DNA from 3 places in the Bradyrhizobium amphicarpaeae genome. Region 3 is predicted to be linked to each of the others. Evidence: riboswitches for the same ligand, from Rfam matches in the RefSeq annotation. Region 3 holds a riboswitch; each other region holds the start of a gene.

Region 1 (4,849 bases), 1.4 Mb from region 3:
TCTATGCCGGCTCGCTGGTGCCGGAGGGCGTGCTGGCGCATTGCCCGCCCGGCGCGCGCATCGTCAACACCGCGCCACTGTCGCTCGACCAGATCATCGCCGAGATCGCCGCCGCGCATGAGGCGGGCAAGGACGTGGCGCGGCTGCATTCCGGCGATCTCTCGATCTGGTCGGCGATGGGCGAGCAGCTTCGCCGCCTGCGCGCGCTCGGCATCCCCTACACGGTCACGCCCGGCGTTCCCTCCTTCTCGGCTGCAGCGGCGGCGCTCGAGGTCGAGCTGACGCTGCCCGGGCTTGCCCAGACAGTGGTGCTGACGCGCACGCCGGGCCGGGCCAGCGCGATGCCCGAGGGTGAGAAGCTGGCGGCATTTGCCGCGACCGGCGCGGTGCTGGCGATCCATCTGTCGATCCATCTGCTGGCCGAGGTCGTCGCCGAGCTCACGCCGCATTACGGCGCGGATTGCCCGGTCGCGATCGTCTGGCGCGCGAGCTGGCCGGACCAACGCATCGTCCGCGCCACGCTCGCAACACTCGATGCTGCAGTCGGTGCCGAGATGGAGCGCACCGCGATCATTCTGGTCGGCAAGACGTTAGGCGGCGCTGCGGATTTCGACGAGAGCCGCCTTTATGCCGCCGATTACGACCGCCGCTATCGGCCGGTTGGTGCCGAGCCGCGCTTCCCGGAGGCCTCGTGATGGCGGCAGGCCTCGTCATCTCCGCACCGGCTTCGGGCGTCGGCAAGACCACGCTGACGCTGGCGCTCGCGCGCGCCTGGCGCCAGCGCGGATTGAACGTGCAGTGCTTCAAGAGCGGTCCCGATTACATCGATCCCGCCTTCCACGCGGCCGCCACCGGCCGCGCCTCCGTCAACGTCGACAGCTGGGCGATGGACCGCGGGACCATCGCCCATCTCGTCAGCCGCGGCGCGGATGCCGATGTCGTGCTCGCCGAGGGCTCGATGGGCCTGTTCGACGGCGTCGCCGCCCGCGGCGTTTCCGGCACCGGTGCCACCGCCGATATCGCAGAAATGCTGGGCTGGCCCGTGGTGCTGGTGATCGATCCTTCCGGACAAGCGCAGACCGCAGCGGCGATTGCCGCAGGGCTTCGCGATTATCGCCCCGGAGTGAAGCTTGCCGGCGTCGTGCTCAATCGCGTCGCCAGCCCGCGCCACGAAGCTCTCGTGCGGCATGCGCTCGACGAGGCCGGCATTGCCGTGTTCGGCGCGCTGCCGCGCCATGCCGAGATCAGCCTGCCGAAGCGGCATCTCGGCCTGGTGCAGGCCGAAGAGCAGGCCGAGATCGGCAAGCTGATCGACGAGGCCGCGCGTTTCGTCGCCGAGCATGTCGATCTCGACGCGGTGCTGCGCTGCGCTGCGTCCTGGTCGCTGCAACCCGCCGTGAACGGGCCGAACGTGACGCCACCGGGGCAGCGCATCGCGCTCGCCCGCGATGCCGCGTTCTCCTTCGTCTATCCGCATATGCTGGAAGCCTGGCGCGTGGGGGGCGCGGAGATCTCGACATTCTCGCCGCTCGCCGATGAAGCGCCTGACGCCGGCGCCGATGTGTGTTGGCTCCCCGGCGGCTACCCCGAGCTCCATGCAGGCAGGATCGCGGCCAGTGCGCGTTTTCGCAGCGGCTTGCGCGCCTTCGCCGAGACCCGGCCGGTGCACGGCGAATGCGGGGGCTATATGGTGCTGGGTACCGCTTTGACCGACGCGGACGGCATTCGCCACGAGATGACGGGCTTGCTTGGCCTGGAGACCAGCTTTGCGAAGCGCCGCATGCATCTGGGCTATCGCCTCGCGACGCTGGACGCGCCGATGCCGGGACATAGTTCCGGCGCACGCCTGCGCGGCCACGAATTCCACTATTCCACGATCGTCGCCCAGCCTGACATGCCGCTGGCCGTGGTGCATGATGCCACCGGCGCGGTCATCGCCGAGACCGGCTCGCGGCGTGGCCACGCCACCGGCACGTTCTTTCATCTGATTGCGGAGGACCGGTGAGCGGATTCGTCTCCTTCATCTCCGCCGGACCAGGCGACCCCGAGCTTCTTACGCTCAAGGGCGCCGCGCGGCTGCGCGAGGCCGACGTCGTGCTCTATGACGATCTTGCCTCCGGCGCGATCCTCGATCTCGCCCGGCCCGGCGCAAATCTCGTCGCGGTGGGGAAACGGGCAGGGCGTGCCTCGACCAAGCAACATCACGTCAACCGCCTGCTGGTCGACTATGCCGCGACAGGGGTGCGCGTGGTGCGGCTCAAGTCGGGCGATGCCGGCATTTTCGGCCGGCTCGAAGAAGAGCTGGAGACGCTGCACGAAGCGGGCATCGGCTACGAGATCGTTCCCGGCGTCACCTCGGCCTGCGCCGCAGCGGCACAGGCCGGCATTCCCCTGACACGGCGTCACACCTCGCGACGGGTGCAGTTCGTGACCGGGGCCGATGCCACCGGAGAGTTGCCGCCGAACCTGAATTGGGCGGCGCTGGCCGATCCCGAGGCGACGACCGTGGTCTATATGGGCCGACGCACCTTTCCGGCGCTTGTGGCAAAACTGGTCGCGCACGGCCTCGCCCCGGATACCCCGGCGCTGGTCGCCGAATCTCTCGGCCGTCCCGACGAGCGGCTGGTGCGCACCACCATTGTCGAACTCGCCGATCAGCTTGCCCGCGGCGGTGCCGCTTCGACCGCCGCCGTGATCCTGTTCGGCGCGCTGGCGGGGGATTATCCGTCATGATCGGCCCGGCACTTGCGCAGGCTCGACGAAAGGGGCACACAGGAGGGGCATGGTGCTCAACGCGGCGCAAAGCGCCGGAGCATAATCGGGAATGGGGGTGGGCGGACCCAGTTGCGGCGCCCAAAACCCCAGCCGCCCCCGCGACTGTAAGCGGTGAGGGACTCCGATCAGCCACTGGGCCGCAAGGTCCGGGAAGGCCGGAAATCCCGGGGAACCGCGAGCCAGGAGACCGGCCGTGCACGTTTTGAGGCCAAGGCCGTCGGGTGTGACGGCAGGAAGGAATTGAGCCATGCATATCGAACCCGGTCTAGTGACGGGCGCCAAGCTCGTGTTGAGTTACGCAACCGGCATCGCCGCGGGCGGCGTTGCACTGAAGCTTGCGGTGGAGACCGTGCGTGAGCAGGGCGTTACGTCGTTCGCGGCGCGGACGCTCGCGACCACGGTCCTCGTCTTCGTCTTCTTCGAGATCCTGCCGCACTTTCCGGTCGGCGTCTCCGAAGTGCACTTCATCCTCGGCTCGACATTGTTCCTGCTGTTCGGCGCGGCGCCCGCGGCCTTCGGCCTTGCTTTCGGTCTCCTACTCCAGGGCGTGTTCTTCGAGCCCGCTGACATCCCGCAATATGGCATGAACGTCACGACGCTGCTGGTGCCGCTGTTTGCGATCCAGGCGATCGCCTCGCGGATCATTTCGCGCAACACCGCCTATGTTGATTTGAAGTATCGCCAGGCGCTGGCGCTGTCGACGACCTATCAGGCCGGCGTGATCGCCTGGGTAGCGTTCTGGGCGCTTTACGGTGCGGGCTTTGCGATGAGCAACCTCGCGAGCATCGCGACGTTCGCGGCGTCTTACGCACTGGTCATCGTGATCGAGCCGCTCGCCGACCTCGCCGTGCTGGCGCTGGCGAAGTCGCTGCGCGGCGTCACCGCGCCCGGCCTCGTCACCCCGCGCCTGCACAACGCGGCCTGAGAGACAAGCGAACGGGCGGCCAGCAGAGCCGCCCGTCGCGTTCGCGATGCTCACGCTCTCCCTGATAGGCATCGGTTGCGGCGATCCCGACCAGCTCACGCGCGCCGCTGTTCAAGCGATCAACGCCGCCGATCTGGTCTTGATCCCGCGCAAGGGAACGGCGAAGTCGGATCTCGCCGATCTCAGGCGGACGATTTGCGCGGGCGTGCTCACCAGCGACAAGACAGCCATCGCCGAATTCGATCTTCCCGTGCGCGACGCTGCTGAAGCCGATTACCGCAAGGGCGTGGACGATTGGCACGATACGGTTGCAGCGACCTGGTCGCAGACGATCGCAAACCATCTCGAAGGCGAGGGCAAGGTTGCGCTGCTGATCTGGGGCGATCCCTCGCTCTATGATTCCTCATTGCGCATTGCGCGGCGGCTCAATCCCTTGCCTGGCATCGAGGTCGTGCCCGGGATCACCTCGATCCAGGCGCTGTGCGCGGCGCATGCGCTGCCGCTCAACGACATCGGCGAGCCGTTTCTGGTCACGACGGGGCGGCGCCTGCGCGAAGGCGGCTGGCCGCAAGGTGTCGATACATTGGTGGTGATGCTCGACGGCGGCACGGCGTTTCAAGCGCTCGATCCGGAAGGCCTGCAGATCTGGTGGGGCGCATATCTCGGCATGCCCGACCAGGTCGTCATGTCCGGCGCGCTCGCCGAAATTGGCCCGCGCATCGTCGCGGCGCGCCAGGAGGCGCGCGAGCGGCATGGCTGGATCATGGACAGTTACATTCTCAAGCGCGTGCACTAAGCGAGGCAGCATGCTCCCTGAATGGGTTACCAAGAACTGCCCCGAGATCTCCGCGGCCCATCGCGCGGCGGCGATCGCGCGGCAGGCGCAACTGACAAAGCCGACCGGTGCGCTCGGCCGGCTGGAGCAGCTCGCGATCGAGCTCGCCGGCTTGCAGGCGACCGAGCAGCCGCGTGCCGTACGGGTCCCGATCATCATCTTCGCCGGCGACCATGGCATCGTCGCGCAGGGCGTCTCGGCGTATCCGCAAGGCGTGACCATCGCGATGATGGCGAATTTTGCCTCCGGCGGTGCCGCGATCTCGGTGCTGGCGCGCGAGCTTGGCTCGAGCCTGGAAGTGGTCGACGCCGGCA
Region 2 (4,849 bases), 2.5 Mb from region 3:
TTCTCTCTTGGATGCTGGTCCATTTGGGAGCGCGTAACAGCCTTGGTGAAAAACAGACTTGCTGAAAAACAGACTTGGTGAAAAACAGACTTGGCGAAAATCAGCCTTGGCGAAAATCAGAACGTTGCGCCGGCCTTGAGCAGATAGGTGCGGCCCGGCAGCGGATAGGCGCTGAAGCGGCCGTCGGTGAAGGTGCTCGCGATGGCGTAGTCGTAGTAAAGCGCGTTCAGCACATTGTTGACGCTGAGGGACCAGAAGTAGCGTTCATATCGGCCGCCGAGCTTGAGATCGATGGTGCCGTTGGCGGGGATCGGCTTCTGGGTGCCCGCCTGGTCGTTGTCCATCCGCCGTTCGCTCCAGAACCGCGCGGTCGCGTCGAGCACCACATAGTCCTGCCAGACGTTCCAGGTCACGCCCGCACTCGCCGTGTAGCGCGACACCAGCGGCACGTCGTTGCCGGCCCAGATGCCTTCGCGGAAGACGGCACGGGTATAGGCCACGCCGGAGCGCAGCAGCAGGGCATCGTTGACGCGATAGGACAGGCTGGTCTCCGAGCCGTAGCGCCGGGTCGGATCGAGATTGGTGTTGTAGAACAGGACCGGACTGAAATGGACCTCGTTGGTGAGATCCATCAGGTAGAGACTGCTCTGCAGCTGCAACCCGCCGCCCTTGATGCGCAGCCCGCCCTCGATGTCCTGAGAGGTCTGGGTCTTGAGCTGGAAGGTTTGCGGAATTGAAGCGAAGGTCAAGGGATCGAACGAAGGCCCCGACGACAGCCGCTCGTCGACGTCCGGCGTGCGGAAGGCGCGCGCGGCGCGGCCGAACAGCGAGACCATGTCATTGAGGCGATGCTCGGCCCCGAGATGCAGCGCATATTGGGTCTCGCTGCTCGTCAGCGGCAGCGCGCCGATGTCGGCGTTGAACGGCGCGGCGGGGTCGAAATTGTCGCGTGCCGCAAGGCTGATGGTCTGCACCCGCGCGCCGTAGGAGACGTCGGTGGTGGGCGCTACACCCAAGGTGTGCTGGAAATAACCCGCGACCGTCTGCTGCCTGAGGTCGTAATTGTGCCAGGCGGCGAGCCCCTGCCCGGCGCCGCGGTTCTGCTCAAAGCTCGCATCGTAATAGTCGATGCCGGTCAGAAGCTGCGACGGCATGCCGAGCAGCAGGCTCTTCACGCTGAGCCGCGGCGTGATCGACCAATTCGTCAGATGGGAGCCGACATAGGTCGACGTGAAGAAGGCCGGAACCGGCGCCGGGCTGGAGAAGAACGCGCTCTGCTGCTTCTTGTCACGCACGCCGCCATCGACGATGAGATCGACGCCGTTGACCAGGGTCCTGGTGAAGCCGGCCGTTGCGCTGAAGCCTTGCTGGTTGGCGTAGTTGAATGGCGTGCTGGTCCCGCGCCTGTTGGTCGCGAGCTCGTCGAGACCGATCGAGGGATCGACGGTGCGGCCACCCGGCAGCCGCAGCTCCTGATTGTCGCCGGTGACGGTGAGAAACGCGGTCAGTCCGGGCGTGGTGTAGTTGAGATTACCGACGCCGTTCTGCTGTGAATAGCGGTTGTTGTCGCGGTAGCCGTCGGTCCTGACCGTATTGCCGTAAACCGAGGTCGACCACGGGCCGGAATTGAGCGAGGTCGAGACATTGCCGAGCCGGGTGTTGAACGAGCCGAAGCCGGCCTCGATGCGCGCGCTCACGGGCGGTCCGCCGACGCCATTTTTGGTGACGATGTTGATCACGCCGCCGACCGCATTGTCGCCGTAGAGCACCGCGCCGGAATTGCCGCGCGTGACCTCGATGCGCTCGATGGAATTGAGCGGGATGGTGGAGAGGTCCACCTGTGCCATGTCGACGTCGTTCAGCCGCCGGCCGTTGACCAGCACCAGTGTATTGGCGGTGGCGAAGGCGCCGAAGCCGCGCAGGTCCACGCCGGTCTTGGCAGCGATCGGGCCGCCATAGAACGTCGTGATCTGGGCGCCCGGCGTCTGCGTCGCAATGATCTCGGCAAGCGTCTGCGACGGCGAATGCGCGATATCCGCGGCCGTGATGACGGTCGTGGCGGCCCCGACGATGCCGCCGTTACCGGCGGCAGCCTCACCGCCGGTGCCGGATGAGCCGGCGCCATGTCGCGTCGGCGCGACATCCGCCGTCGCCCGGCGCCTGGTCGCCTCGCCGTCACCGGTTGCCCTTGCGCGCGTGCGGTTCTGATCGGAGGGCTGGGTCACTTCGATTGGTGGCAGCTGCTCGGCCAAGACCCGCTCGGCGAAGGCGGGAGACAGATCGAGCGAAGGCAAGGAAACCGATGCGAGCAGGCCGGCGGCAAGGCGCCTGGCGGCAGGAACGACACGGGACACGATGGCAACCTCGGTATGACGTCAGTGGCACGTCACAGCGAACGAGGTTTCACGGCAGAGCCATGGATTGCTCCGGTGAAGCCGATGTCTGTACTCCCCGACCGACATCTTCGCGTGTGACCACGGCTGACGGCAGGTCTCCTGGCTCGCGGGTCGTTACCTTGCGTCGCCTTCCCAGGACCGAGTTTCCCAGTGGCATGAGACGAAAGATTCACCGCTTACAGTTGCGGGGGCAGCCGCGGCGTTGAGACAAGTCCCGGCGATGGGACGTCCCGCACCACATTCCCTTTTGATCTCCGTGAGGAGAACCGTCGCCGGTCATTTAGGGGCCAACGCCTCGGCGAGTCAATCGACGGCTACGCCAAGGGACAGGTCTGCGTGGCCGGAAGCTCGCCGGGGGGAGCGGTTTCGTTCCGCTCGCTCTGCGCCGCTAGAGCCTGGCGGAGCGCGGTCTCCAGGTCCTGTTGCTGAAACGGCTTCTGCAGGATCGGAACGTGGCGGAAGTCCGCAAGCAAGCTCGCCGGACCGTAACCGGTGGCGAACACGTAAGGTATGCCGCGTTCGGCGATACAGCGCGCGACCTCGAAAGTCTGCCGCCCGTTGAGGTTGACGTCGAGGACCGCAACATCATACGAGAGCGCAGCCGCCTTCGCGAGCGCGTCATCGACGCGCGAGGCCATGCCCGCGATCTCGCAGCCGGCATCGACAAGGGAATCCTCGAGCAGCATCATCACAAGCGACTCGTCTTCCACGACGAAGACCCGCTGGCCAGCGAGATCGGTTTCAGGTTTCATGAGGGCCTCCCGGCAGCCATTGTTGCGATATCTAATCCGCCCAGGGTGGCGCGGATTTCATGCAGCTGCGCGCGAATGACGCAAACGACGCCTTCGGGCGCGAAGCGCAGATCGACGTCGGCGCCGCCGAATTCGTGCGACAGCCCTTGCTGAATCAGGCGGGTGCCGAACCCGCGCCGCGACGGCGGGACCACGGCGGGACCGCCCAGCTCGGTCCAGCACAACTCGAAACGATCATCGACCTTCCAGGCGAGGTCGACGGTTCCCGAGCCGTTCGACAGGGCGCCATGCTTGACGGCGTTGGTCGCAAGCTCGTGCAGCGCCATCGAGATGGCCAGTGCAGCCGAAGGCCGCATGCGCAGATCCGGCCCGCCGAAATTGAGCCTCGCACTCTCCGGCTCGGCATGCGCGGCGAGAGCCTCGGTCACGACCTCTCTCAGCTCCGCCGCCTCCCAATTTTCCCTGACCAGCACATCGTGTGCCTTCGACAAGGCGATCAATCGCGCATCGAACGCCCTGCGCCCCTCCGTCAGGCTCGATGCGTTGCGCAGGGTCTGGAGCGCGAACGACTGCACTGTCGTCAGCGTGTTCTTGACGCGGTGATTGAGCTCATTGACCAGCAGTTCGCGATGGCGCTCCTGGCGCTTGCGCTCGGTGATGTCGATGGCCGCACAAACCGCGCCCTGGAATACACCGGCGGCGTCGACGATCGGAGACGCCTGGAAGATCGCGGTGACCGAGGAGCCGTCATCGAAGCGGAGCTCGAGCTCCTCGCCGGCGACTTCCTCGCCGCGGGCCGCGCGGTGGAGCGGCAGTTCGGACGTTTCGACCGGGACGCGATCGCGAAGGACGCGGCAGGCCGGACGGTCGCCCTCGCGCGCCGACAGCGACATGTTGGCATCAGGCCGTACCCGCAATAGCCGCGCTCCATAGGCATTGCCGAACACGCGCTTCGCTTCGCGGTCGTAGGTGAACCAGACCGCGGTCGGCACGGTGCTGACGACAGCCTCCAGCCGCGCGGCCTGGCGGCGCTGGATCTCCTCGGCATCCCTGCGAATGCGCGCCAGCTGCAAATTGGCGCGCACCCGCGCCAACAATTCGCGCGCCGAGAACGGCTTGTTGACGTAGTCGTCGGCGCCGGCCTCCAGCCCCTCGACGCGGGCCTCTTCGCCGGCGCGCGCCGACAACAGGATGACGGGCGACCCGCGCAGATTCTCGTCGCTGCGGAGCGCCTCCAGCAGCCCGATGCCGTCGAGGCGAGGCATCATGACGTCGGACAGGATGAGGTCGGGCCGATGGTGCCTCGCGGCCTCCAGCGCGCCCTGCCCGTCGGCGAAGGCCTCCACCCGGTAGCCCCGGGCTTCGAGCAGACGCTTGACGTAGTTGCGCAGATCGGTGTTGTCGTCCGCGAGGATGATGCGCTCGCCGCTGCCACGTGTCGAGGCGTCCGGCGTCTCACTCGCGCTCTCCAGCGTGAGATCACCGCGCAGATCCGTGGCGCCCTCATCCTGCGGCAGCCAGCGCAGCGCCTCCTGGACATAGGCTTCGACGCCGCTTCCGGTCGTCAGCGTCGTCGCAAGGCGGTCGGCAACACGTTCTGCCGGCAGATGAGCCGATCCGAACGGGATCGTAACAGTGAAAACGCTGCCGCGGCCGAACTCGCTCGCGACGGTGATGGCGCCGCCGTGCTGCTTGATCAGC
Region 3 (4,849 bases):
GCCCGCATGCTCAGAATTTCACGTTGACTGCGAGCTGCGCCGTGCGCGGCATGCCGAGCATCCACTGTGTGGTCCCGCCCGACGTCGTGTAGACCTCGTCGAACAGATTGTAGATGCGGAACGACACGGTGGTGTTGAGGTCGGGCTTCCACTGCACACCGGCATTGACGATGTTGTAGGCCGGGCGCGTCACCGTGTTGGCGTTGTCCGCATAGGTCTTGCCGACGATCTGCACGCCTGCGTTGGCCGACCAGTTCGGTGCGAAGGCCCAGGTCGCCCAGATGTTGGAGACGTTCTGCGGCACGTTGACCGGTACGTTGCCGGCATAGTTCACGGTTCCGCCCCCGACAGCCTGCACGAAATCATCGTATTTCGCGCGCAGGAAGGCGGTGTTGGCATCGATCCGCCAGCCATGATCGAGCAGGAAGCCCACCGACGCTTCGACGCCGCGCGACGATTGCTGGCCGACCTGGACGGTCAACGACGGGATGTTCGGATCGCGTGCCAGCAGGTTGTTCTTCACGATCTCGTAGCCGGCCAAGGTCCATTCGCCGCGTCCGCCCCAGAACGATTGCTTGACGCCGATCTCGATCTGTTTGCCGGTGGCGAGGTCGAAGTTCCTGTTTGCGGAGGAGAGTGAGATGAGCCCTCCGACCGGATCGACCGCGGTGGAATACTGGCCGTAGAAAGCGAGATCCTTGACCGGTGTGTAGACCGCACCCGCGCGCCAGGTTGTCGAGGAGAACGACTTTTCGAAGCTGTTGGCGGGCGCGACATAGTCGGTACGCGCGATCGTCGGCTCGTCCTGACGGATGCCGGCAATCAAGGACAGCTGCTCGGTGACCGACAGCCTGTTCTCGGCAAACAGCGCGTATTGGTTGGTCACGCTTCCGTAGCCGGGCACCGTGGCGTTCGGACTGTTGAATACGCCGGGAACGAAATTGAACGGGTCGACGGAAGACGAGCCGCCATAGGGCGAATTGTTGGTGTGGGTGAAGTTGATGCTGTTGACGTCGAAACCCGCGAGGAACTCGTTGGCCATGCCGAAGACATGCCCGCGGAATTTCGCATCCATGCGATTGCCGACTTGCTGTTGGACGTGAAAAATCTCGATATAACTGCTTCGGTTGATCAGGCCGGTGGCGGGATTGTAGGCGTAGCTTTCGACGTCCTTCCAGTGTCGCTTGGAGTTCAAATAATAGAGCGAGTTCTGAACCGATATTCCGTCGGCGACCTGCCATTCGGTCTTCACCTGATTCCAGCTGTCCTGGTATCGGATATGGCTGTCGCTGACGTTGTAGTTCTTGAAGCGCAGCGATTCATCGAGCCTGCCGTTGATCAGCGGCGTGCCGAAGTAGCGTGACGGCTGGCGGTCACCATAGTCCGTAGACAGCGTCCAGGTGACGTCTTCGTTCTGCTTGAGCTGGATCACGGCATGAAGGGCGACATTGGAGGTGTCGTCGCGGTCGACCCAGCCGTCGGACATATTGCCGGAGGCCGTGATCCGGTAGGCGACGTCCTTGCTGACCGGACCGCCACTGTCCACGGCAATACGCCGCGTCATGTTGGTGTCCAGCGAGATCTCGGCCTGGTTGCGGGGAACCCACAAGGGCAGTTTCGAAACGACGTTGATGGCGCCGCCCACCGCACCCGCCCCATACATCACCGACGCAGGCCCGCGTAGCACTTCGATGCGCTCGGTCGACCACGTATCGAACGGAAAGGTCACCGTCCCGGCGCCGATATAGAGCTGGGTGCCGTCGTACAAGGTCATGACGGACCCGAGGCCGGTGAAGCCGCGGGTGTTGAAGGAGACGCCGCCATTGCCGGGGGCCGGGCTCGCCGTGAAGCCGGTGGCGTTCTGCGTCACGGCCTCGAGGAGGTTCTGCTGGCCGCGTTCGGAGATGGTTTCGGCGGAGATCACCTCCACGCTGCCCGGCGTCTGCAGCCGCGTCAGTCCGAGCCGGCTCCCGGCCGTGCTGGCCCCGGTGAGGTTGAGCGTCGGTGCAGCGAACACGGGACCCGTCGAGCCGGCAACGGGTTTATTGGCGTTGGCAGCCGCGTTGCGTTGCTGGTGGGAACGCACGGAGCGCGCGGCCGCGGCGCGGCGGTTGCTGCGCGCAGCCGGCGTTGCCGTATGCTGCACCACCACGGGGTCGAGCGTCTGGGGCGATCCGCCGGATTGTGCCGAGCCATCGGTCGACCAAGCGAGGCAGGAGAGTGCAACTGAATTGAACAACGTGCGGCGATGCCGCAGGGCGAAGATTGTCTGGGAGGTCATCAATGGACTCGCGATAACGTGGCACGTCACCGCGAACTCAGCTTGGCCGCTGCCTCGAGAAAAAGGCAGCTCAACACTCACCAGGACACCCCGCCCAATGTGCTCGCGTGTGACCACGACTGACGGCAGGTCTCCTGGCTCGCGGGTCGTTGCCTGTCGCCGCCTTCCCAAGCCCGAAGGCTCAGTGGCAATTTGGCGAAGGCTCGCCGCTTACAGTTGCGGGGGCAGCCACGGCATTGGGAGATCCCCGCACCGTATTCCCTATTGATCTCCCGAAGGAGAACCGTCGCAATCAACCTAGTTTCATTTGCAAACAGCTGTCAACCGGGAGTCTCGCGAAGGCAGATCAGCGCGTCGCGCCATCATCGGGCAAAGTGCGGAAGTCCACCGGTCGCAAGAACCGGTCGCCGGATGGGGCAGACGGCAAGTGCCGAACACGTCGAGGAGGATGAAGTTCGTCCAGGCCAGCTGCCCGTCGGGCAAAACAGCAGATCCGCTGTCAAGCCTTCCTCTCGAAAACATTCCACTTTACCGAAATTCGGTTTTGTCGTATGTGTCCGCCGTCCCGGCCCACATGAGGGGCGGTCGTACGTCGTTTCGAGCGCGGGCGGGGATTGCGGTGGACGCGGGCGGCGTCAAGGCGGAGCTTGCGCGTGCAGGGCGAGAGAACCTCGTGAGCGCGCGCGAACCGCGAAGACGAACGGCGCTCCTGCGTACGGCAAAACCGCGTCGTCCTGGCCGTCGTTGCCACGGTCAAGCTGTTCGAAGATGCGCGCGAGCCCAACCGGGCGACCGGCATCGTCAATTCGAATGGCGAGGGAGGCCAAAAGGAAAGTTCGGCTCCCGGGAGAGCGCGGCATATTGGCCGTCAGACCATCGCGCAGGGAAGGCCTGGTTTCGGCTGCCCTGTGTCTCCCCTGTGCATTGCGTGTGCATCCATTGAGCACGGGGGTCTTTACGGGTGCCAGCCGGCGCCCGGCCTTCCCTGCACCCTTTCTTTCGAGAGGGTGTGAAGAGGAGCACAACTCGGGCAAATCATTGCCGCGAGACCGCGAACGTGTGGCCCACCCACCTGCGACAATCGCGCACGGTTCGACAGCCCGGTTCCAACTTGGCGCGAGGCCAGGTGCAACACAATCTCAACCGAACCTGCTTAGGCCTGTCACCTGCTCATTCCTCGGTCTGATTCCACGGTCTCTTGCGACGGGTCTCCTGCATGACATCGGCTTGGCGTTTCTCTCTCCTGCTTCTCGTCCAGTTCCTCATGGGGGTTTCCGCCCACGCACAGGAGGGCCAGGTCGTCAAATTGTCGGCCGGCATCGAATATCAGCGCATCGCGCGCTGGGATGCCGATCAGCTCAACAAGATCCTGCAGGTCGACACGCCCGCTTTCGCCGGAATCACCGCGGCCTACAGCCCGGCGCGCAATGCCGTCCGGCTCTATCGCGTGACCTATTCGTCCGTCGTGCCCGAGCGCGGCAACAAGCCGACGATCGCCTCCGGGCTGCTCGCGATCCCCGAGGACAGCGGCACCTCGTTCCCGATGGTGTCGTATCAGCACGGCACCGTCTACGGGAAGCAGGAGGTCCCCTCGTTTCCGCAGCAGTCGCCGGAAACGCAATTGATGATCGCCCAGTTCGCCGGCCAGGGCTACGCCGTGATCGGCGCCGATTATTTCGGGCTGGGAACGTCGTCGGAGCCGGAAGGCTACATGGTCAAGGCGAGCCACCAGCAGGCGACCTACGACATGCTGATCGCAAGCCGCGCCGTGCTCGATCACCTCAAGCTCACCACGACCAAGCTGTTCCTCGCCGGCTGGTCGCAAGGCGGCTTCGTGACCATGGCCATGCTCGAAAAGCTCGAGCAATCGGGCGTCAAGGTCGACGCCGCCGCCACCGCGAGCGCGCCGGTCGATGCGTTCGTGGCGCTGAACGGCTTTCTCAATTTCCCGCGCAAGAACGATGCGAGCTGGGTGAATTCGCTGTTTATCCTGACGGCGTTCTCCTTCGAGAATTATTACGGGGTGCCGGGGCTCGCGCGCTCGCTGATCGCGGATGCCTATTACGATGTGTCGCGCAAGGCTTACGTGCGCGAACCCTTCGATCCGGCCGACGTGCCCACCGACCTGCACAAGCTGATCCGCGCCGACTATTTCGATCCGCAGTTCTTCGCGGCATCGGCCTATGGGCGCCTGGTCGCGCAGACCCAGGCGTATCGCTGGATCGTCAAGAGCCCGGTCCGCAACTATTACGGCGAGAGCGACGAAGCCATCAGCGTCGGGCTGGGCCAGCTCGCCATGACCTATCAGCGCGCAATCGGCAGCGGCAACACGGCGGTCGGCGCCGTCTCGACCGGCAGCACCAGCCATCGCGGCACCTTCGCGACGGCCGTGCCGAAGTGGAAATCCTGGTTTGACGGGCTCTGACGGCGCGCGCGATTCCGCATGATGCGTCGGCATCGGCGGCGGTAGTCGCTGCCCCGAAAATCTGCCTCTATGCGCGCCGGGACGGTACGCGATGCGGCCGGTCTCCCGCCTCCAAAGCTGCTGCCGGGCCTTTGGGGATTTGG

Evidence for each region. A riboswitch is a leader RNA that binds a small molecule or an ion and turns the genes downstream of it on or off. The one in region 3 is predicted to bind cobalamin.
Region 1: it holds a riboswitch for cobalamin, as region 3 does, so the genes downstream of both, CIT40_RS12590 (energy-coupling factor ABC transporter permease) here and CIT40_RS06615 (TonB-dependent receptor) in region 3, are expected to answer to the same signal.
Region 2: it holds a riboswitch for cobalamin, as region 3 does, so the genes downstream of both, CIT40_RS18065 (TonB-dependent receptor) here and CIT40_RS06615 (TonB-dependent receptor) in region 3, are expected to answer to the same signal.

The regions. Positions count from the first base shown of each region.
Region 1 is NZ_CP029426.2:2,758,274-2,763,122, forward strand. Features, by position in the region: gene cobM (precorrin-4 C(11)-methyltransferase) at 1-695, shown strand, start outside; gene CIT40_RS12580 (cobyrinic acid a,c-diamide synthase CobB) at 695-2,005, shown strand; gene cobA (uroporphyrinogen-III C-methyltransferase) at 2,002-2,733, shown strand; cobalamin riboswitch at 2,767-2,985, shown strand; gene CIT40_RS12590 (energy-coupling factor ABC transporter permease) at 3,023-3,700, shown strand; gene cobF (precorrin-6A synthase (deacetylating)) at 3,747-4,496, shown strand; gene cobT (nicotinate-nucleotide--dimethylbenzimidazole phosphoribosyltransferase) at 4,507-4,849, shown strand, end outside.
Region 2 is NZ_CP029426.2:3,884,234-3,889,082, forward strand. Features, by position in the region: gene CIT40_RS18065 (TonB-dependent receptor) at 117-2,354, opposite strand; cobalamin riboswitch at 2,469-2,682, opposite strand; gene CIT40_RS18070 (response regulator) at 2,711-3,148, opposite strand; gene CIT40_RS18075 (ATP-binding protein) at 3,145-4,849, opposite strand, start outside.
Region 3 is NZ_CP029426.2:1,356,224-1,361,072, forward strand. Features, by position in the region: gene CIT40_RS06610 (PepSY-associated TM helix domain-containing protein) at 1-8, opposite strand, end outside; gene CIT40_RS06615 (TonB-dependent receptor) at 11-2,281, opposite strand; cobalamin riboswitch at 2,389-2,584, opposite strand; gene CIT40_RS06620 (alpha/beta hydrolase family protein) at 3,546-4,706, shown strand.